Regions from separate parts of the Peribacillus sp. Aquil_B1 genome, predicted to be linked through region 1. Evidence: riboswitches for the same ligand, from Rfam matches in the RefSeq annotation. Region 1 holds a riboswitch; each other region holds the start of a gene.
What was found. A riboswitch is a leader RNA that binds a small molecule or an ion and turns the genes downstream of it on or off. The one in region 1 is predicted to bind S-adenosylmethionine.

Region 1 (5,370 bases):
TATCATTTGTGACTAGAATTTCAAGAAATTTCAGAGAAGGTGTATAAATGGTGCAATTCGAAAAATCCGGACAGCTTCAGGACCTGCCCAAGCAGTTTTTTGCCTCACTTGTCGCAAAAGTCAATGCCATCACGGAGCAGGGTCATGATGTCATCAATTTAGGCCAGGGAAACCCTGATCAGCCGACACCGGACCATATCGTGAAAAGTTTGCAGTCTGCCGCTGAAAAAACGATTAATCATAAATATTCGCCATTCCGGGGGCATCAATATTTAAAAGACGCTGCTGCCGTCTTTTATGAAAGTGAATACGGTGTCAAGCTGGATCCGAAAAGTGAAGTGGCGATTCTCTTCGGGGGAAAGGCAGGTCTTGTCGAACTGCCGCAATGTTTATTGAATCCGGGTGATACGATCCTTGTTCCGGATCCCGGCTATCCGGATTATCTTTCCGGTGTTGTTTTAGCCCAGGCAAAGACCGAATTCATGCCCTTGACAGAAGAAAATGATTTTCTTCCAAAATACAGTGACATACATAAAGAAGTACTTGATAAAGCCAAAATGATGTTCTTGAACTATCCGAACAATCCCACAGGTGCTTCTGCAACTGAAAGTTTCTTTGATGAGACCGTCTCTTTTGCAAAAGAGCATTCCATTTGTGTGGTCCACGACTTCGCCTATGGGGCGATAGGATTCGACGGGAAAAAACCGATAAGCTTTCTCCAGTCAGAGGGAGCGAAGGAAATAGGAATAGAAATATACACACTATCGAAAACATACAATATGGCAGGGTGGAGAGTCGGCTTCGCAGTGGGGAATAAAAGTGTCATAGAAGCTCTTGAACTATTACAAGACCATCTTTATGTGAGTCTCTTCCCGGCGATACAAGAAGCTGCGGCAAGCGCTTTGCTTGACTCGCAGACCTGTGTAGAGCAGTTAGTGCAGATGTACGAGGGGCGAAGGAATGTTTTCATTGAGGGATTGAGGGCAATCGGCTGGGATGTCAAAGCTCCTGCGGCATCATTTTTTGCCTGGCTCAAGGTACCTAAAGGTTTTACGTCCGAGACTTTTGCAGACTATTTATTAACGCATGCCCATGTTGCTGTTGCTGCAGGGAATGGATTTGGTGAATTTGGCGAAGGATACGTCAGGGTAGGGCTGCTGACTTCGGAAGAACGGCTGAAAGAGGCTGTGGAACGGATAAGTAGATTAAAAATATTTTAACCACAATGATAAATCCGATTAATTCACCCTTAAATAGTTAAAACTTATTGACAAAGTAGGAATTACCTGTCAGAATACAAAATAAATTCTTAATCTTTCGATACTTGGATGCAAATTTATATATCAGCGTTTTCTTATTTTGAGCAGGTGGAGGGACTAGCCCTATGAAGCCCAGCAACCGACCGTAATTCCATTGTAAAATGGGGCGGAATTCTTCGCCGGATTTTTCTTGAAATCCACAAGGCACGGTGCTAATTCTTGCAGCCAATGGCTGGGAGATAAGAAGATGGCTTTTTAAAGCCTCTTCTTTATGAAGGGGCTTTTGCCATTTTGAGACCATTTCAGGTTAATGACATCGAGAGTTTACTAACGTGATATAGGAGTGATCAAATGAGCGAGATAGTCGCTACTTATTTAATTCATGATTCTAAGGGAAATCATGAGAAAAAAGCAGAGAGCATTGCCTTAGGATTGACTGTCGGGACATGGACGGACCTGCCCCATTTGGTCCAGAAACAACTGGAAAAAAATAAGGGACGCGTCGTATCGGTGACACCGCTTTCTGAAGAAGAGAGGGCAAACAGCTACTTTAATCGTAAAATATACCGTTCGCTTATTAAAATTGCCTATCCGGCAAGGAATTTCTCCAATGATTTACCTGCAATCCTCACGACGGTCTTCGGCAAACTTTCATTGGACGGAGAAATAAAACTTATCGACTTGGATTTTGTCGGTGATATTCAAAAAGACTTTCCCGGGCCGCAATTTGGCATTGAAGGCATTAGGAAAAAGGTTGGCGTATTTAACCGGCCACTAGTGATGAGCATCTTTAAAGGTATATTAGGAAGAGACCTGACATTTCATAATGAGCAACTGAGGCAACAAGCATTAGGGGGTGTCGACCTAGTTAAAGACGATGAGATCCTCTTCGACCAGGAACTGACTCCATTTTTCGATAGAATAAAATCGGGAAAAAGAATATTGAATGATGTCTATGAAACCACTGGCCACCGAACTTTATATGCTGTCAATCTATCAGGGAAAACATTCGAATTATTGGATAAGGCAGAGCAAGCGGCTGATGCAGGGGCGGATGCCTTGTTGTTCAACGTTCATACATATGGTTTGGATGTATTGCAGGCCTTGAGTGAACATGATCGTATCAAGCTGCCGATCATGGCGCACCCTGCATATAGCGGGGCATTGGCAGCCTCATCATTTTATGGGGTCGGCTATCCATTATTGCTTGGTAAATTAGTAAGGTTATCAGGTGCGGATTTATCCTTGTTCCCGTCCCCTTATGGAAATGTCGCACTTGAAAAAAAGGAGACTTTGGCGATTGCTGAAGCTCTGACAAAAGATGAACTTTCATGGAAAAAAGCCTTCCCTGTTCCTTCTGCTGGCATTCATCCGGGCATGGTTCCGGACTTAATCAAGGATTTTGGAATCGATAGTGTGATTAATGCCGGAGGTGGAATTCACGGGCATCCTGATGGAGCAGAGGGCGGGGCAAAGGCTTTCCGTTCTGCTGTGGAAGCCGTACTGGCAGGAAAGGACCTATCTGAAGCGGCTGCTGAGGATGAAACACTAAAAAAAGCTCTTGTGTTATGGGGAGGCCTATAAGAAATAATGAAACCGATCATCTTTTGTGATTTTGACGGAACGATCACTAACACGGATAATATCATTTCCATCATGAAGAAATTTGCGCCTCCGGAATGGGAAGCGTTGAAAGACGGTGTCCTTCAGCAAAAAATCAGTATATCTTCAGGTGTAGGGGATATGTTTTCCCTGCTTGATAGCGGCTTGAAAGATGAAATCATCCAATATGTAAGAAAGTCGGCTGGCATTCGTCCAGGGTTTTATGAATTCGTTGAGTTTACGAAACAAGTTAACATCCCTTTATATATTGTAAGCGGGGGCATGGATTTTTTCATTGCACCGCTTTTAAATGATATCTTGCCAACAGAGTCCGTTTATTGCAACCATGCATTTTTTGATAAGGAAAAGATTTATATTGAGTGGCCACATGCTTGTGATGATCAATGTAATAATGATTGCGGTTGCTGCAAGCCATCCATTATGAGGGAAATTGCGGGTGCGGGAGATTTTACATTCGTTATTGGAGATTCAGTAACGGATTTTGAAGCTGCCAAACAGGCGGATTTTGTCATAGCCCGTGATATACTGCTTGAAAAATGCGATAGGGAAGGGATTCCACATCAAGGATTTGAAACGTTTTTTGATGTCATTGATATTTTAAAGCAGCAGGAGGTGGTTAAAGCGTGAACAATCATTCTAAGGAATGGCAGGAGCTGGCAGATATTAAAGCTGAACTGGCCGAAAGGGATTGGTTTATGGGTACTAGCGGGAACTTGTCCATTCGGGAGCCCAAAAGCCCTTATTTTTATATTACGGCAAGCGGTAAGGATAAAAGGAAGCAAACGGATTCGGACTTTTTACTGGTGGATATAAAAGGAAAACCGGTTGAAGAAACGAACCTAAGACCATCGGCCGAAACTTTACTTCATACAGTCATTTACCGAAAAACGAATGCGAACTGTGTACTCCATGTCCATACGGTTGAAAATAATGTGATTTCCGAATTGTACGGAGAAGAAGGTCAAGTTTCTTTTCGTAATCATGAAATCATTAAAGCGACCGGGCGGTGGGATGAAGATTCGGAACTTCGGATACCAATCATATATAATCATGCTGACATTCCGCTGTTATCCGATAAGTTCGAGCCACATGTCGAAGAAGACTCTGGCGCCGTGCTGATCCGCAATCATGGTATTACGGTTTGGGGTAAAAGCGGACTCGAAGCAAAGAGAATACTTGAAGCTTGCGAATTTTTATTTCAATATCAACTGTTGCTTAATCAACAAAAGGCGTTTGCAGGTTCTTTAACATAAACACTCATAGAGGAGGAATGAATGATGGCGACAATCAGATTCCATGAAACAAACGAGGTTATTGAAAACGGTGAACAGGTAAAAGGATTTTTAGAAACACAAGGGGTTATTTATGAGCAATGGGACATTTCTAAATTACCGGCCCATCTGGTGGAAAAATACGATTTAACAGATGCTGACAAGGAGGAAATCCTTGTAGCATTCCAATCAGAGATAACGGAAATCTCCGAAAGAAGAGGCTATAAAGCGCATGATGTCATTACATTATCCGATGCGAATCCGAACTTGGATCAAATGCTTGAAAACTTTAAGCAGGAACATCACCATGAAGATGATGAAGTGCGTTTCATAGCAGGCGGAACGAGTATCTTTGCCATTGAAGGCAAAGATAAACAGTGGTTTGATGTGCGCCTTAATCCAGGAGATCTTATTAGCGTTCCAGAATCAACAAGACATTATTTCACGCTTGCAGAGGATAGGAAAACTGTTGCTGTCCGCATTTTCGTTACAGCGGCAGGATGGGTGCCGATTTACGAAAAAGACGAAGTCCAAGCATGAATCAATGTTGAAAAACCAGCTTAAGGGCTGAGTTCAATTTGTCGAGACTAGCCTAGAGCCCACAGACGCTTGCGGCGAGGAGGGAAGACAGTCGGCGGAAAGGGAGCGGATCTCTGAAATCGACTGGAACGATTCTAAATAAAAAACTGCAGTCGACCTCGGTTTTCTTCGAATTTGTCTATGTCTGAAACCAGCTTAAGGGCTGGTTTTTTTATTTGGATCCGGCAAGTGCGTTAGTAAGATAAGTATGATAAAATTTAACCGAATCGAATTTAACCGGATTATAGGAGCAGATAAGAATGAATACAACCGAAGTATACATATTGGGCGGCTTTCTCGGCAGCGGGAAAACGACGCTTCTTCGAAATATATTAAAGCAGGAAAGTGACGCGGGCAGAAAAGTGGCCGTGCTTTTAAATGAGCTCGGCAGTGTATCGGTTGACAGCGGACTCATTGGTGATGAAGTGCCTCTGAAGGAGTTGTTTGACGGGTGCATCTGTTGCACAATTCAAGATAAACTGGAGGTTCAGCTTCATGAATTGCTAACAGAAAATGACCTGGATGCGGTTTATATTGAAACGACGGGTGCTGCCCATCCAGTTGAAGTATTGGATGGCATCATGTCGCCGATTTTCGCCAAAAGGCTGGAGTATAAAGGGATTATCACGGTAGTCGAT
Region 2 (5,370 bases), on a different contig from region 1:
CTTTTAGAAGGAACGCACCTAATCAAAGATTTAAGTCCTGTCGTGCCAAGGTTGCTGGAAAACTGGCTCAAAATCGCAGACGGGGAGCTCTCGCTGTTTGCAGCGGCATCCGCGTTGTCCTGGAATGAAATCTTCCCGGATACAATCAATGCCTTGGTCATTCAGGATGCAGAGAGCCTGCTTTCGAAATCACCTAAATTGGGTGGCGGACTGGAAGCGGGAGAGAAACTGTTCAATTCCATTATCCAGTGGGCTGAAGATAATGATTTAAAGGTTGGCAATAAGCTTAAATGGATGGTAGACGGGCTTAAGGATACCCGGAATTTCAATCTTCTTCTTGCAGGAAGTACAGGAAATGGAAAGACATCCTTTATTCAGTCAATCGTTGGCGAGAGCATTGCCGCTGAAGATCATTCGTCACTAGTCAGTGTTAAAGATGGAGATGATCTGGAAATCCTTGAAATTACCGATACAGATAGCAAGGTTGTCATGGAGCTAACTGATTTGGATGAAACACGCCGCCAGCGCGGGACTATTGTCGATGTGACCATAATCAGTGACTACCTAAGAAATAATCATCTGCGCTTATTGGATACTCCGGGGTTCAATGGGGAACAAAGCGTGGAATCCGATTTCCAGGGCTATTTACATGGCAGTGATGGTTTGATGTTCGTTCTTGACGCCAGGGCGCCTTTCACCGGCAGCGAACGGGATCTGTTATTGGAAATTCAAATGATGGCTCCGAAACTGCCGATTCATTTCTTATTAAATAAAATGGATACGATATACAGTGATCAGGTCGCAGTCCGGATGGAAGACGAAACATGGGATAAAGTGAATGCATATTTCCCGAATGCGAAAGTATTCGCTTTCTCTAAACATTATGACAGCCGACAGCAATTGAAGGACCTTTCAGCCTTCCTTCAATCGAATTATCAAGATGATAATTGGAAGGAAAGAAGATCTGAAAAAATCCTGGCATTCATTCGTAAAACTTTATCTTATCTATTAGAAAAACGGGCAGCCAATGAGCGGAAATGCGAGCATTCCATCTCTTGGAATGAACAGATGGAAGTCAAGCTGAATGGAGCGGTCAATCAACTGGCTGATTTGGAAAAAGAAAAAAGTGAAAATATCATAAGGTCGTATCGTTCGCTTAAGGACGAAGTGAAAAATCAGCTTTATTCAAAAATTCCTGAATTACTGAGGGATTGCTCTAAATCGTTAACGGAAAGCAGTGATTTCAGTCAGGTCCATGTACAGTTAAACCAGGAAATGAATGAGCGGATTCAGAACTTCATTTCTGACAAAATCATGCCTCAATATTACCGTTCTCTTCAAGACTGGATTGCCAGTTCCCAAATGGAGTTCTCACAAAGCCAGCAGTTCATGGATGAAATGAGTGCCGGATTCAATGAATTATACAAAGAAGAACGGATTACACTGGCAGGTGACTTCAGGGTATTGGATGACTGGCGCCGTGATGCCGACCGGATGACAAGCAGTATCCGCATCGAAAACGTCAATATCCTTTTGCGCAGGACTCCATCACAATTGCTGCTTAAAGGAGCAGGGAAGCTATTTGGGGCGATACCGCAAAATAAAGCCAATATGTACAATCGTTATAAGAAATACCTGGAAAGTGAAGATTACCTGGATGTTGCGGAAATGATCACGGAACGTTTCCTTACCCAATTTGGATTGTTTGAAAAATCATTGGATCGTGACATCTCCCTTTTCTATCGCGGTTCATTTGCCTTACTTCAAAAAACGATAGAGCAAACGCAGACTGAAATTAAAGACTACCAGGCTGCATTGGAGCATATGAAAGAAAATCCGGAAGTTTACCGTGACCCTATCACCTTGTTCGAAGTGAAATTAAGGCAGTTGGAGCGGCTTGAAAAGATTGAGAAAAAGCGTCTAGCCCAGCTACAAAGAAAATAAAAAATAACGGGGAACATTTCAAATATTCAAAAATCTATTGACTTTACGACTATATCCCTATAAAGTGATAATTACGAAAACGTAACACATATATCTCTTATCAAGAGTGGCGGAGGGACTGGCCCTAAGATGCCCAGCAACCGTTCCATTAGGAATTGGTGCTAAATCCTGCAAAACAGAAATGTTTTGACAGATAAGAGAGGGACAAGTCTGCAAAACAGCCGATTAAACCTCTCTATATTAGAGAGGTTTTTATTTTGGGATTTACACCAACTTAACTGATAAGACTAATAAGTAATAATGGAGGGAAACAAAATGAAAAGGTCTATTAAAGGGATATTCATTTCAACCATCGCTTCGGCTTTGCTTTTAACGGGTTGCTCTACAGGTCAGAGTTCCACAGAGTCGAAGAAAGAAGAAAAAGTATCATTTGAAAATGTTCCGGAAAGATTTGCTGATGGAGATGGAGCCAGAATCAAAGTGATTCGTAAAATTGGCGGTGATGATCATACGGCCCAATACCTGGCGGGGGCGAAGGAAGAAGGAGAAGCACTGGGGTTTCAAGTGGATACGTACACAGCCAATGGTGATACGGCTAAATTCCATGATGCGATAGCGCAGGCTTTGGAGGAAGATTATGACGGCTATATCATTTCACATGGTGATGATGCCGCAACTGTGAATGACGTTCAAAAGTTGGTTGATGCAGGAAAAAGTGTTGTTACATTCGATTCAATAAGCGATCTATCTAAAATAGAAGGCGTGACATTAACTTCACAAGATGATGAAGCGTTGGCAACTCTGGCTTTTGATAAACTGATAAAAGAACAGAAAGGTGAAGCGTCAATTGCCTATCTTTGGGTGGATGGATTTCCTCCAATGGTACGAAGAAATGCAGTCTATCAGGAAAAATTAAAAGAAAATCCTGGGATTAAAGAAGTTGAAAGATTCGGAGTGGCCTCTGCTGATACTTCGGTTCAGACACAAAATGCTGTAGCAGCCATGCTGAATAAATACCCTAAAGGTAAATTGGATGCCATTTTCGCAACATGGGATGCCTTTGCTATCGGTGCAGCCCGGGCGATTAAAGAGGCGGGCCGAGATGAAGTTAAGATATATGGAATAGATGTTTCGAATGCAGATCTCCAGGAAATTCAATCGGCTGATAGCTCATGGTCCTACACGGCAGCAGTCGATCCCAAGTTGATCGGTGCAGTGAATATGAGGATTCTGGCTAAAAAATTAGCGGGCGAAGAAACGCCGCAAACCTATGACTTGGAGGCTTCACTTATTTCACAAAAGCAAATCCAAGCGTCAAAAGAAGCGGTGAACATGGCAAATCTATCTGGTATTGTCGATGGCTGGGGTGTATCGACTGAATTTGAAGAAGATTGGATGAAAGTTTTGAAAGATCATTATAAGAAGTAAAAAGAGACACTCTCTTTCCAGTGAAGGGAGTGTCTGTTCAATAAGGAGGAATGGACATGGGCAAGCAACTAGAAATGAAGAAGATTTCGATTGAATTTCCGGGGGTGAAGGCACTGAGTGATGTTGATTTTTCCGTAAAATCAGGGACAGCCCACGCATTGGTCGGTGCAAACGGAGCAGGGAAATCGACGTTAATGAAAGTTTTATCCGGAGCCCATGTTCATTATTCAGGTGACATTTTTATTGATGGGATGAAGCGGGATATCCGCTCGCCAAAAGCGGCTCAAGAACAAGGCATTCAAATTGTATATCAGGAAGTGGATACCGCCCTCATCCCTTATTTAACGGTTGGGGAAAATGTAATGTTGAATGATATGGTTCAAAACATGGGAAAAAAACAGATGGTCCAATGGAAAGAGCTGCACAACACAGCGGCTTCTATTCTTGAAGATATGAAAATTCGTGTCCCTTCGAAAAAGCTGGTAAGAGACCTTACTTTGGCTGAAAAACAGATGGTCCTGATAGCAAGAGCCGTTTCGACAGAATGCAAATTCCTGATTCTCGACGAGCCAACTGCTCCGTTAAGTCATACGGAGACGACAGAACTTTTTCGAATTGTAAATGAATTAAAGCAAAAAGGCGTGGGAATCATTTTCATTTCACATCGTCTGCCCGAAATTTTTGAAATCTGTGAGGAAATTACGATCATGAGGAATGGGGAGCGTGTCACTTGTCGAAAGACGGAAGACATGACCCGTACCGATGTGGTAGAGAGCATGCTTGGGAAAACCATGGATGAACAGTTTCCTGAAGTGAATGCTTCGATTGGCGACGTTATTCTGGAAGTGAATGGATTGTCAGATGCGGAGAAAGTTAAAAATGTCAGTTTGAATATTAAAGCAGGCGAGATAATAGGCTTGGCAGGGTTGGTCGGGGCTGGGAAAACGGAGCTGTGTAAAACCCTTTTCGGTCATACCTCGATCACAGCTGGTGAAGTCATCCTGAATGGTCGAAAGCTTTCCTTGAAATCACCGCACGAAGCAGTGAAAAGCGGTCTGGCACTTGTACCTGAGGAACGCAGGAAAGAAGGGGTCCTTGTTCAGGAATCAGTCTCGGCTAACTTGACGGCAGCTAGTCTTGGCAAATTCTCCAAGACATTCAGCTTCGTGAATCGCCAGGCGGAAAAGGAAAGAGCGAAGGAAATGATCGCAAGTCTCGGCATTAAAACTCCTTCTGGGGAAGTGAATGTCGAAAACCTTTCAGGTGGCAATCAGCAAAAAGTTGCCATCGGGAAATGGCTTATGGCCGATGCGGATGTATACATATTCGATGAACCAACGAAAGGGGTCGATGTTGGAGCCAAGAAGGATATATTCGAATTGATTGCAGAGCTTGCAAGGAATGGGAAAGCGATCATTTATGCATCATCAGAGCTTTCCGAAATCATTGGCATTACCAACCGGACATATGTGTTATATGACGGGAGCACTGTCATCGAATTAGAAACAAGTAAAACGAATGAAGAAGAACTACTATTCTATTCAACAGGAGGAAAATAGAATGAGCATACCCATTCCTGTTACAAAGACAGCGAAAGCGAAGAAAAGGGTGGAACTATTCGACTTTTTCTATAAATACGGCACCATATTGACGATTATCATTCTAATTGGAATTTTTGCCGTTTCCAACCCATCTTTCATTCAAACTACGAATCTGGTCAACATCCTGCGTTCCATTTCAATCGTGACCATCATTGCGATCGGCATTACGATATCCCTGACCTTGGATGGCTTCGACCTTTCGGTCGGCTCCGTCGCATCATTGGCCAATGCCATCGTCATCTCGATGTTTGTCTGGTTTTCACAGGATACATTAATTGCTATATTAGCTGCAATCGGCGCTTCACTTGTCGTAGGGGTTTTGAATTCATTCATGATCGTTAAATTGAGAATTCCCGACATGCTGATGACATTGGCTACCATGTTCATTATCCAGGGA
Region 3 (5,370 bases), 150 kb from region 1:
CCGATTGCTGCAATTTGCTCACTGTCCCCAAACAATCTTGTACACTCCTCGAGTAATGTGCCGTCACTTATCGCTTTTTCATTTTTCAATGAAAAGGATATCCAAGCATACACTTCTGGATAATCCTTCAATAACGAATATAATACTTTTGCTTCTTGCAGGGAAGGAATCGTTTCAAATGCTAAAAGGTCAGCTCCTGCTTCAATCAACGCTGATATTCGTGAGCGATGAAATGCAGTTAAAGTTTCATCCGATACACCATAGTTTCCTACATACTCTGAACCATCTGCAAGATAAGCCCCATAAGGGCCAACAGATGCAGCAACCAATGGCTTAGGCCTAAGCATTTGATTTTCTTCCTTCCAAAAATTATCTCTTGCTTTTCTTGCGAGTAAAACCGTTTTACGGATTAGCTCCAAAGCCTCTTTTTCTTGTATTCCACGGAGGGCGAAACCTTCAACAGTGGCTTGGTAGCTAGCAGTAATCGCACAGTCCGCTCCAGCACGAAAGTAGTCAGAATGCACTTGATAAATCACTTCTGGATTTTCAAGTAATACACGTGCAGACCAGAGCGGGTCGTCCAAATCACATCCATGCCTCTCTAGCTCTGTAGCTAAAGCTCCGTCCAAAATCATGACTGAATGATCTCGTAAAATAGCGTCAATTGGGTTAGTTTTATTGTTCATGATCTACTCCTCTTTTCTTTATGGTTTTTGTCACATAATAACTTCCATAGCAAAACAAAATAAATGGAATGCCACAATATAGTGCAATTCGTTGTGTAGGATCAAATGCAATTCCTATGCAAGAAGCCAGGCATAGCATAAAAGAAACGATTGGCACGAGTGGATAAAATGGCGTTCGATAAGCCAAGTCATTTACTGAATTTCCTTCGTTTATATATCTTCTGCGAAATAGAAACTGTGACACGCTAATACTCATCCAAACTACCACCACGGCTAGTCCAGAAATGGATACGAGCACTATGTAAACAGTATCCGGTGCAATAATACTCGAGAACAGGGCTAAGCAGCCGCCCAACATACTGAAAAGGACTGCATTTATCGGAACTCCCCGTTTTGTCAATTTTGCAAATATTGGTGATATAGTTTCCTTATCTGCAAGTGACCAAAGCATTCTGGATGATGCATACAGTCCCGAGTTTGCAGCAGACAAAATGGCAGTTAATATGACAAAGTTCATAATATCCGCTGCATACGGCACACCAATTCGTTCAAGAACTGCCACAAAGGGGCTTTCTAATACGCCGGCATCCGAAATAGGCAATAATGCGGATAATACAACGATGGTTCCTACAAAAAAGATAATCAATCTCCATAATGTCATACGTATTGCCTTTGGTATCGTTTTTTCTGGATTCACAGTTTCTCCAGCTGCAATTCCGATTAATTCAGTTCCAGAGAATGCGAAATTCACCGCAAGCATCGTCATTAGAATGGCAAAAGCACCATTCGGAAATAAACCTTCACTTGTAAAATTGGAGAATAACGGAGCGGATTGTGAATGAATTATTGGAATAAAACCCAGCATTGCCGCTGCTCCCAAAATAATAAAAATCACAATGGCAAATACCTTTATAGACGCAAACCAGAATTCGGATTCAGCGAAAAATTTAACGGTCCACGCATTTAATGCCAAGACCAAAATGGCAAATAGCGCACTCCATATCCAGACATTGATTGATGGAAACCATCTCTGCATCAACAATCCTGCAGCCGTGAATTCCGAACCTAGTGCAACAGTCCAAGTTAGCCAATACAACCAGGCTACTGTATACCCTGTCCCAGGACCTATGTATTTAGCTGAGTAGCTATGAAACGCACCTGTCTCGGGCATATGTACTGCCAGTTCACCTAGACATAGCATGACTAGATAAACCACTAATGCCCCAATCAGATACGAAAGGATGGTGCCGAATGGGCCAGCCTGTTGAATCGTATAACCCGAACTTAAGAATAAACCTGTTCCAATCACCCCGCCAAGCGATAGCATTATTATATGCCGTGCCTGCATTTCCCTTTGAAAATCATGCTTCCTTTTGTTCTCCATGCTTACTCTCCTTTATCTTGCATCCAGAAAAAACGAAAACGCACTCTAAAAAAGAGTGCGTTACTGACAAATAAACACGTACGGTCTTATCTATCAAGGTTTCACCCCCTGGAATTAGCACAGTGTCATTGCAGACCTGTTGCTGAGGTTTCATAGGGCCAGTCCCTCCACCTCTCTGGATAAGAAATTATTTTTTTATAACTTTATCAATCTATGAAAAAATTGTCAAGTTTTGTTTCGGTTTGTAAAGAATTCCTTTAAAGTCCAAACGAACATCGCACCTTTGGCATAGATATGAACTGTTTTTGGAACAGTCGCTTACAGTATTAGATGCAGATAATGCTAACCGAAAAAAAATGACGACACCTTAAAAGGTGACGCCATTTTTCTTTCATATTCCTTAAGGTCGTTCTATGTCAAATAATTCCCCTAGTTTTGTATAAGTATGACCCGCTAATCTTGCTACAGGTTTTAGCCCATTCTGGTCAATTCGGCCATTATGGTAAATCTCCTGCTCTATATGATAGCAGACTATTTTCCCGATCAATAAATCACAACCAGGTTTATTCTTCGAACCTGCCAACGGTATCGCATGCTCCAATGTGCATTCAAAGCGTACCTTCGCTTCTTGCAATCCTGGTACCGACACCTTATCACTAACAGCCTGTGTGAAATTGGTAAGACCCAGTTCACTTTCGTCAGACGGGAGTTCCTTGGCCGTTCGATTTGCATCAGCAACATTATCTTCATCAGTGATATGAACTACGAATTCACCTGTTTGAATTGCATTTCGGGCCGTGTCCTTCGAAACTCCTTCTTTCCGTTGAACTGAAATGGAAATCATCGGAGGATTGGAACTGACTATGTTAAAAAAACTGAACGGAGCTATATTGATTGTACCGGTTTCGGACTGTGTCGTAACCAGGGCTATTGGTCTTGGTATGATGCTTCCAGTCAAAAACTTATAATTTTCCCGTTCAGTAAGGCTTTCAGGATTAACTGAAATCATCTTCATCCCTCTCATTCTTATAAAAAGTTCTTTTGAAACCATGAACTTGCTGCATCAACCTCTGAACGTGTTAACTGATGACCGTAGTGTTCCCAGTGAACATCCACCGCAGCACCAGCTTGCAGTAAAATTTGATTAAGTTCATCAGTTTCTGCGGCCGGGCAAATCGGATCGTTTTTACCTGCAGCGATGAATACAGGTATATCCGAAAGGGACGGCAAAGCAATGCCGCGTCTAGGCACCATTGGATGATGAAGAATCGCTCCTTTTAATGCCCCTTCGAAATGGAACATTAAACTTGCTGCTATGTTTGCACCATTAGAATAACCTAATGCCACCACTCTGTCACGATCGAAGTCATATTGTCCGGACGCTGATTCCAAGAAGTCATAAAGCTCCTTCGTACGGAAAATCAAATCTTCTTCATCAAAAACTCCTTCAGCCAGCCGGCGGAAATAACGGGGCATTCCGTTTTCGAGTACATTTCCCCGTACGCTGAGTACGGATGATCCCGGTGAAACCATTTCCGATAATGGCAAAAGATCCGTTTCCGTTCCGCCAGTGCCATGTAAAAGTAAAAGCAACGGTGCATCTGGATTACTTCCTTTTTGAAAAATATGCTTCATCATTTATCCTCCTCTAGTACCCTCGGCACTGCCGGCAGTAACGTTTTCTCCATGATCTCCCTTTTTTCTTCAAGCCATGGCGGCAGCATTAATTTACTTCCCATCGTTTCCTTCGTTTCATCATTAGCAAATCCAGGTGGATCTGTGGCAACTTCAAAGAGTATGCCTCCATCTTCCCTGAAATAAATGGCATCAAAGTATTGGCGGTCTTTAAAGGGAGTCACGGCATAGCCATGCTTTGCGATATGCTCCCTCCATTCTTTATGATCTTCATTGTCGCTTGCACGCCATGCAAGATGATGGACAGTTCCCACTCCGATTTTCCCATTAGGCAAAACCGTTTTTTTAACATCTATCAAATTTCCGATGTCCGATGTGGATTTGAAGCGGATGAAATCGCCCTCTTCCCCCATCTTTTGCAAACCCAGCACTTCCTCTAATAGTTCCATCGTTTTGATCGGTTTCGAAGTCAATAATACAGCACCGCCGAATCCCTTGACCGCCTTGTCAGCTGGTATACCGCCGAATGACCACTCGCTATTTTTACCCTCTTTACGCTCAACCAGTTCAAGTTGCAATCCATGTGGGTCCTGAAAGCCTAGATATTCCTCGCCAAAACGGGAAATCTTTTCAAAGTCTATGTTAAATTTACCCAAACGCGTTTCCCAGAAGCCCATTGATCCTTCCGGAACGGCATATGTTGTAATCCCCACTTGTCCGGAGCCAATTGTCCCTCGGTATGCCCCAGGCCAAGGAAAGAAAGTGATGATAGTGCCCGGTGAACCTGATTCATCCCCGAAGTATAAATGATAGGTGCCTGGATCATCAAAATTAACGGTTTTCTTAACCATACGCATCCCCAACACTCCAGCATAAAAATCCACATTCTCTTGAGGATTGCCTACAATTGCGGTTATATGATGTATTCCTGCATTTTGCTTTTGCATGCCGATTACTTCCTTCCCCGTTGATTAATTTGTTGATTTTGTATTCAGTGGTTTTAAATTCGATTCAATATCTTTTCTTTTTGATTCTAAAAATGGCGGCAGGGCAAGGTTCTCACCTAGGTGCTGCTCTGCTTCATCCACTGCAAAACCAGGTCCATCAGTAGCTAGTTCAAATAATATGCCATTCGGCTCCCTAAAATAAAGTGAACGAAAATAAAAGCGGTCCACATATCCAGAGTTAACGAATTTTGATTCACTAATTTTTTCTACCCATTTTCTCAGTTCTTCTTCATTATCCACCCGAAAGGCAACATGGTGTACTCCACCCCTCCCCAACCTTTCCCGAGGAATGTCATTCCTTTCTTCAATATGAAGTTCCGCTCCCGTTCCCCCCTCACCAGTCTCATAAACGACAATTGGATTTTGCCCCCTGATTGAAGAAGGATATGTGCCTGATTTCCTGAACCCCAATACCTCGGAAAGAACTCTTTCTTTTTGTTCAATATTAGGTACAGTAAGTTTTACCGGTCCTAATCCAAGGATGAAATACTCTTTCGGTACCGGGCTTCCATCCCATGGTGCTCCTCCTTGAACGCCGTTATTATCCTGATCTGAAACCAGAAGTAGCCTCTGCCCTTCAGGATCTTTAAAAGAAAGCACCTTCCTTTCAAAACGGCTCGATATTTCATCATGCTCAACATTGAATTCCACAAATCGT
Region 4 (5,370 bases), 1.4 Mb from region 1:
CCATTGAACAGCTGAATCACCGCGTCAAGTGCATTCACACCTTCTTCAGGTGCAGCTGCTGCATGTGCTGACTTCCCGTAAAAATGAAAATCAAGGGGGTCGACTGCCAAAAATGGACTTGTGACACGCGTTTGCCCGCCAGGATGGATAAGGATGGCCGCATCCACCCCATCAAATAGACCGTGCTTCACAAAGCTGCCTTTTGCGCTTCCATTCGGCCCGCCCTCTTCTGCCGGTGTTCCGAAAACAATCACCTCTCCGCCCGTTTCCTCCAGCACTTGCGCCAAGGAAATGCCTGCTGCAACACTCGTTGTGCCAATGATATTATGGCCGCAAGCATGACCTAAACCCGGCAATGCATCATACTCGGCTAAAAAGGCAATTGTGGGCCCTTTCTTTGAAGAGGCTTTTTTGGCGATGAATCCTGTTTCATGACCGGCAATATTGCGTGTCACTTCAAATCCTTCATTTCGAAGTATTCCGGTTAATGTATCCGAAGCGAAGAATTCTTGATTCCCAATTTCCGGTTTGGCATGAATGGCTTGACTCGTTTCGATATATAATTTGGAATAAAGGTCGATGTGATCTTCAATGATCTGCTGATGCTGCTTCTGCACTAATTCTCTCGCCATATTCGTATCTCCCCTTTTTGGTTTAAGGAACCGGATGGGCAACTTGAATCCATCCGGCATTCCTCACTTGTTCTTATTTTTCGTTAGCTGGTTTTGTCCAAGCATCCTGGTAATTCACTAATTCATCTACAGAAACATAGGCAGGAATGGTGTTTCCTTTAAACGTTTTTTCAATGAACGCTTCCACTTTTTTCGATTGATAAAGCTCCACTAATTTTTGCAGCTCAGGACGATCGGCATTCCCCTTTTTAACTGCAATGATATTAATATATGGTTTCGCCGTTTTACTTTCATGGAATAAAGAATCTTTTAAAGTAAGGCCTGCTTCGACAGCAAAGTTATTATTGATGGCTGAAGCATCGGCATCATCCAATAGACGCGGTGTATTGCCGGCAGCAACAGGTTGGATTTTCAAGTTTTTCGGATTTTCTTTAATGATTTCCAATGATCCCGATCCATTGAATTCCTTTTTCAAAGTAATCAATCCAGCTTCCTGAAGAAGGAGCAATGCACGGCCAAAGTTTGTTGCTTCATTCGGAACGGCAATCGTAGCGCCATTTGGAAGACTTTTAAGATCTTTATGTTTTTTCGAATAAAGGCCCATAGGCGCAATGACAGTCGACCCGATGGCCTCTAATTTCAGGTTTTGGTCTTGAACGAATTCATCGAAGTAAGCGACCGTTTGGAATGAATTGGCATCAATTTCACCTTCACTTAACGCAAGGTTTGGTTGGATATAATCATTGAAAGTGACCAGTTCGATATTAAGCCCTTCCTCTTTCGCTATATCGACAATGTATTCCCATGTTCTCGTATCCCCGCTGCTGACACCGACTTTTACTGTTTTCACATCATCCGAACTGCCTGATGCACCTTCTTCTTTCCCGCATGCTGCAGCCACGATGGCCAATGCCAATACCATGATCGTTAATAAGATTTTTTTCATTTCTCCTACCTCCTGTTATTTTTATCTTCTTCTTATTTTTCTTGAAACGAAATTCCCGGTGGATTGCAATAATTGAACGATGATCACGAGCGCCGCCACTGTAACGATCATCGTCATCGTATCGAACCTTTGATAACCGTAAGCCAAAGCCAGATCGCCGACCCCGCCTGCCCCGACGGCACCTGCCATGGCAGTAGATCCAACAAGCCCGATTGTCGCTGTTGTAAATGTAAGGATCAACGAACTAAGTCCCTCGGGAATCAAAAAGCGATAAATGATTTGCCATGTCGTAGCCCCCATCGCCTGAGCTGCCTCGATGATCCCTTTGTCCACTTCCAACAGGGAGTTCTCCACAAGCCGTGCAATATAAGGAGCCGCGTAAAAGATGAGCGGAACAATGGCCGCATTCATTCCGATCGCGCTGCCTACAATCATTCTGGTAAGGGGAATAACTGCTACAAGCAAGATGATGAAAGGAACCGACCGTAATATATTGATGATCGGGTTCAATACATTAAAAATCCATTTATTCTCCAGGATGTGACCCTTTCTTGTAATGACAAGCAGGATACCGAGCGGAAGTCCGATCAACCCGGAGAATACCAATGAGATGGCTACCATATAAAGTGTGTCACCGAAAGCTGTCAACAGCTGGTCTGCCGTTATTTCCATTCCCCAAAGCGTATTACCCATTTACCTGCACCTCCTGGACGAGAATCCCCTCATCTTTAATATATTGATAAGCCATGTCCACCTCATTTTTGCTCCCGGTAACTTCGATGATCAAATTCCCGAAAGGCGTTTCCTGAATTTCAGAAATATTGGCTGATAAGACACTTAAATGAACATCATATTTCTTCGAGATCGTTGAAAGTAAAGGAGTACCAGAAGTAGTCCCAATAAAATTAATTTTCCAAATAATCGGGATATGAGACCCTAAGCTTTTTATGAAACTTTGTGGTATTTCGTCATGTATGACCGTTCTCACGAAGTTTTTTGCAATATCCGTTTGCGGCTTCGCAAAAACTTCGAAAACCGAACCTTGTTCAACGACACATCCGCCCTCCATGACCGCTACCTTATTGCAAATTTCCCTAATGACAGACATCTCATGTGTGATTAGCAAGATGGTGATATTGTAATCTTTATTAATTTTTTTTAAGAGCTGCAGAACAGCACTCGTTGTTTGTGGATCCAATGCCGACGTAGCTTCATCACACAATAAGATCGATGGATTTGTAGCCAATGCTCTCGCAATGCCGATCCGCTGCTTTTGACCGCCGGATAATTGATCCGGATAACTCTTTGCTTTGCTCGATAAGCCAACGAACTCCAATAGCTCGCCTACACGGTTTTTGATTTCCTTAGCCGGAGTTCCCGATAAAACCAGCGGCATCGCAATGTTATCAAAAACATTCTTTGAGTTTAGCAGGTTGAAATGCTGAAAGATCATCCCGATTTTTTTCTTTTCTGCCCGTAATTCCTTCGGGCTTAACTTGGTTAAATCCTTGCCCCCAACAATCACTGAACCATCTGAAGGATCTTCAAGCAAATTGACCAGCCTGATCAACGTACTCTTTCCGGCCCCGCTATAACCGACTACACCGAATATATCCCCCTTTTCCACTGTCAAATTGATGCCCTTCAAAGCCTCGACAGTCTGTTTTTTTGTTTGATAATCCTTTTTAACATTTTGAAACTCAATCATCCAATCTCCCCCCATGTTGTTTATTTGTACGAATTCATTATCCAGAGAAGAGCTTTGCAAAGTTTCATAATGATAGGGTTAAATTTTTGGGACTTACGAGTAAATGCGCTGAATTCACGAGTAAATGCTCGAAACTCACGAGTAAATCTGCGAAATTCACGAGTAATTGCACCAATGCTCCAAATAACCATATACATTTTGAATAAACAAAAGAGGCCTCTTCCGTCATCAGACAGAAGAGGCCTCTTTTAGACATAAAAAAGAGTAAACTCTTAAATTAATTATCTAAGAAAAGCTCCTTCTTATCTTTCAAACTTTCGTCCGTTGGAATTAGCACAGTATTTTTACAAAAGTAAAAACCCGCTGCCGAGGTATCATAGGGCCAAGTCCCTCCACATCTCTTGATAAGAATTAACGTTTTATTTAATTATGTCCTTCACTATATATTCTAATCCCTCTAAAGTCAACCATATTTTTCATCGCTTAAAATATTTTCACAGTATAGTGAAATGATACTTTTTAATTATATCAATATAATGATTTACTCATTCTCCATACAAGGTATTTTTCATTTTCTTCGCTTATCTTCTTCATGCCTGAATTCGTATATAAACGAATTGCCCTTCCATTATCCGGAGAAACCCTTAAATGGTATTCGGATACAATAAATTGCCTGAAAAAGTTTTCTGCGTAGCGAACCAATTCCTTGCCAAGGCCTTTACTGCGGTATTCGGGAATAAGATAAAATAGATTCACATATCCAATCTCGTTTCCTTCATACTCCCGAATGTGAAGTTCCATTTGACCAATCGGTTCTTGGTCCTTTTCAATGATTACCTGCCCCCCCGGAAATTTGCGAACCCTTTCTTCCATTCGTTGCAGATATGTATTTTCATCTCCAAAACCAGCTTCAGATCCAAAACTTACAACAAAGGAATCTTTCCTGAATTTAACGATAATATCTTTATCTTTTTCCGTATCAATGGTCCGAAAGATCAAATTTATCCACCTCTATCATTTTAGTGAAATAGTTATCAAGCAAACAAACTTATTTTACTTACACTTTTTATGATATTTCATTATTTACTTTTACAAGCTTGTTATTTCATTTTTTCTGAAAAGAATATTGCCTGTATCCCTTTATGAAATGGCCATAATATTAAATTAAAAACAAATCCAATATTGTTTGGAGAGGTCTAGTAATGGAGATTGGGTTGGAACAAACAAATTTATTTTAATTTTCGAGTCTAACTTTGCAGGGTAACCCTAAGTGAGGAATTTGTTTATTCAGCTCTACTCAATCCCAAGCATCTTTTTTCTCTTTCATTTATATTCCAATTATAATGGATAAGTGGAACACATTTACATTTATCCATTATAAAAATCATTGGAGGTATTGAAGATGAAAGTTGTTGCAATAGTAGGAAGTATCCGTAAAGAGTCTTACAACCTTAAGCTTGCCAAATATATTCAATCTAAATATCAAGATCGGTTCGATCTCGAAATCTTGAACATTCGGGATTTACCTTTTTATGATCAAGATATTGAAAATGACCCTCCATCAGTTGTAAAGGAATTTAAAAGCAAAGTGGCCGAAGCAGATGCAGTCTTGTGGGTCACACCTGAATACAACGGTACGATTCCAGGAGTATTGGGCAATGCAATCGATTGGTTATCACGTGTCGATAAAGTCTTGAACGGCAAACCATCATGGATCATGGGTGCGTCAATGGGGCAATTAGGAACGGTTAAAGCTCAATTGCATTTGCGTGAAATCTTATTCGCAATAGGCATCGCCTCCCCACTCCTTCCCGGGAATGAAGTATATGTTGGTGCAGTGCATGACAAAATCGATAACGAAGGCAGACTTACACATGAGTCGACTGTCCAGTTTATCGATACGGTCGTCGATAATTTCATTAGCTGGTATAATCATCATACTCGTTAATGGTTTTAAAAAAAGAATCCCAACAGGTTTAATCCTGCTGGGATTTTTTTTTATTATCATTAAACATAATTCATCCTCTTCCAGCTTGGAATGCAGGGTATTTTGTCATTCCTCCGTCAGCGAATAGAGTGATGCC

Region 2: another riboswitch for S-adenosylmethionine. It lies ahead of MPH60_RS21800 (sugar ABC transporter substrate-binding protein); the one in region 1 lies ahead of mtnW (2,3-diketo-5-methylthiopentyl-1-phosphate enolase).
Region 3: another riboswitch for S-adenosylmethionine. It lies ahead of mmuP (S-methylmethionine permease); the one in region 1 lies ahead of mtnW (2,3-diketo-5-methylthiopentyl-1-phosphate enolase).
Region 4: another riboswitch for S-adenosylmethionine. It lies ahead of MPH60_RS00715 (methionine ABC transporter ATP-binding protein); the one in region 1 lies ahead of mtnW (2,3-diketo-5-methylthiopentyl-1-phosphate enolase).

What each region holds. Positions count from the first base shown of each region.
Region 1 is NZ_JAKXEE010000001.1:1,578,983-1,584,352, forward strand. Features, by position in the region: gene MPH60_RS07955 (pyridoxal phosphate-dependent aminotransferase) at 48-1,220, shown strand; SAM riboswitch class I at 1,352-1,505, shown strand; gene mtnW (2,3-diketo-5-methylthiopentyl-1-phosphate enolase) at 1,611-2,843, shown strand; gene MPH60_RS07965 (2-hydroxy-3-keto-5-methylthiopentenyl-1-phosphate phosphatase) at 2,850-3,509, shown strand; gene MPH60_RS07970 (methylthioribulose 1-phosphate dehydratase) at 3,506-4,135, shown strand; gene MPH60_RS07975 (cupin domain-containing protein) at 4,160-4,693, shown strand; gene MPH60_RS07980 (CobW family GTP-binding protein) at 4,993-5,370, shown strand, end outside.
Region 2 is NZ_JAKXEE010000004.1:97,691-103,060, forward strand. Features, by position in the region: gene MPH60_RS21795 (GTPase domain-containing protein) at 1-1,944, shown strand, start outside; SAM riboswitch class I at 2,039-2,144, shown strand; gene MPH60_RS21800 (sugar ABC transporter substrate-binding protein) at 2,260-3,372, shown strand; gene MPH60_RS21805 (sugar ABC transporter ATP-binding protein) at 3,429-4,931, shown strand; gene MPH60_RS21810 (ABC transporter permease) at 4,933-5,370, shown strand, end outside.
Region 3 is NZ_JAKXEE010000001.1:1,727,204-1,732,573, reverse strand. Features, by position in the region: gene mmuM (homocysteine S-methyltransferase) at 1-686, opposite strand, end outside; gene mmuP (S-methylmethionine permease) at 676-2,070, opposite strand; SAM riboswitch class I at 2,154-2,256, opposite strand; gene MPH60_RS08635 (flavin reductase family protein) at 2,471-3,079, opposite strand; gene MPH60_RS08630 (alpha/beta hydrolase) at 3,097-3,705, opposite strand; gene MPH60_RS08625 (ring-cleaving dioxygenase) at 3,705-4,652, opposite strand; gene MPH60_RS08620 (ring-cleaving dioxygenase) at 4,677-5,370, opposite strand, start outside.
Region 4 is NZ_JAKXEE010000001.1:137,453-142,822, reverse strand. Features, by position in the region: gene MPH60_RS00730 (M20 family metallopeptidase) at 1-632, opposite strand, end outside; gene MPH60_RS00725 (MetQ/NlpA family ABC transporter substrate-binding protein) at 706-1,578, opposite strand; gene MPH60_RS00720 (methionine ABC transporter permease) at 1,600-2,250, opposite strand; gene MPH60_RS00715 (methionine ABC transporter ATP-binding protein) at 2,264-3,286, opposite strand; SAM riboswitch class I at 3,586-3,697, opposite strand; gene MPH60_RS00710 (GNAT family N-acetyltransferase) at 3,815-4,285, opposite strand; gene MPH60_RS00705 (NADPH-dependent FMN reductase) at 4,689-5,234, shown strand; gene MPH60_RS00700 (SDR family oxidoreductase) at 5,305-5,370, opposite strand, start outside.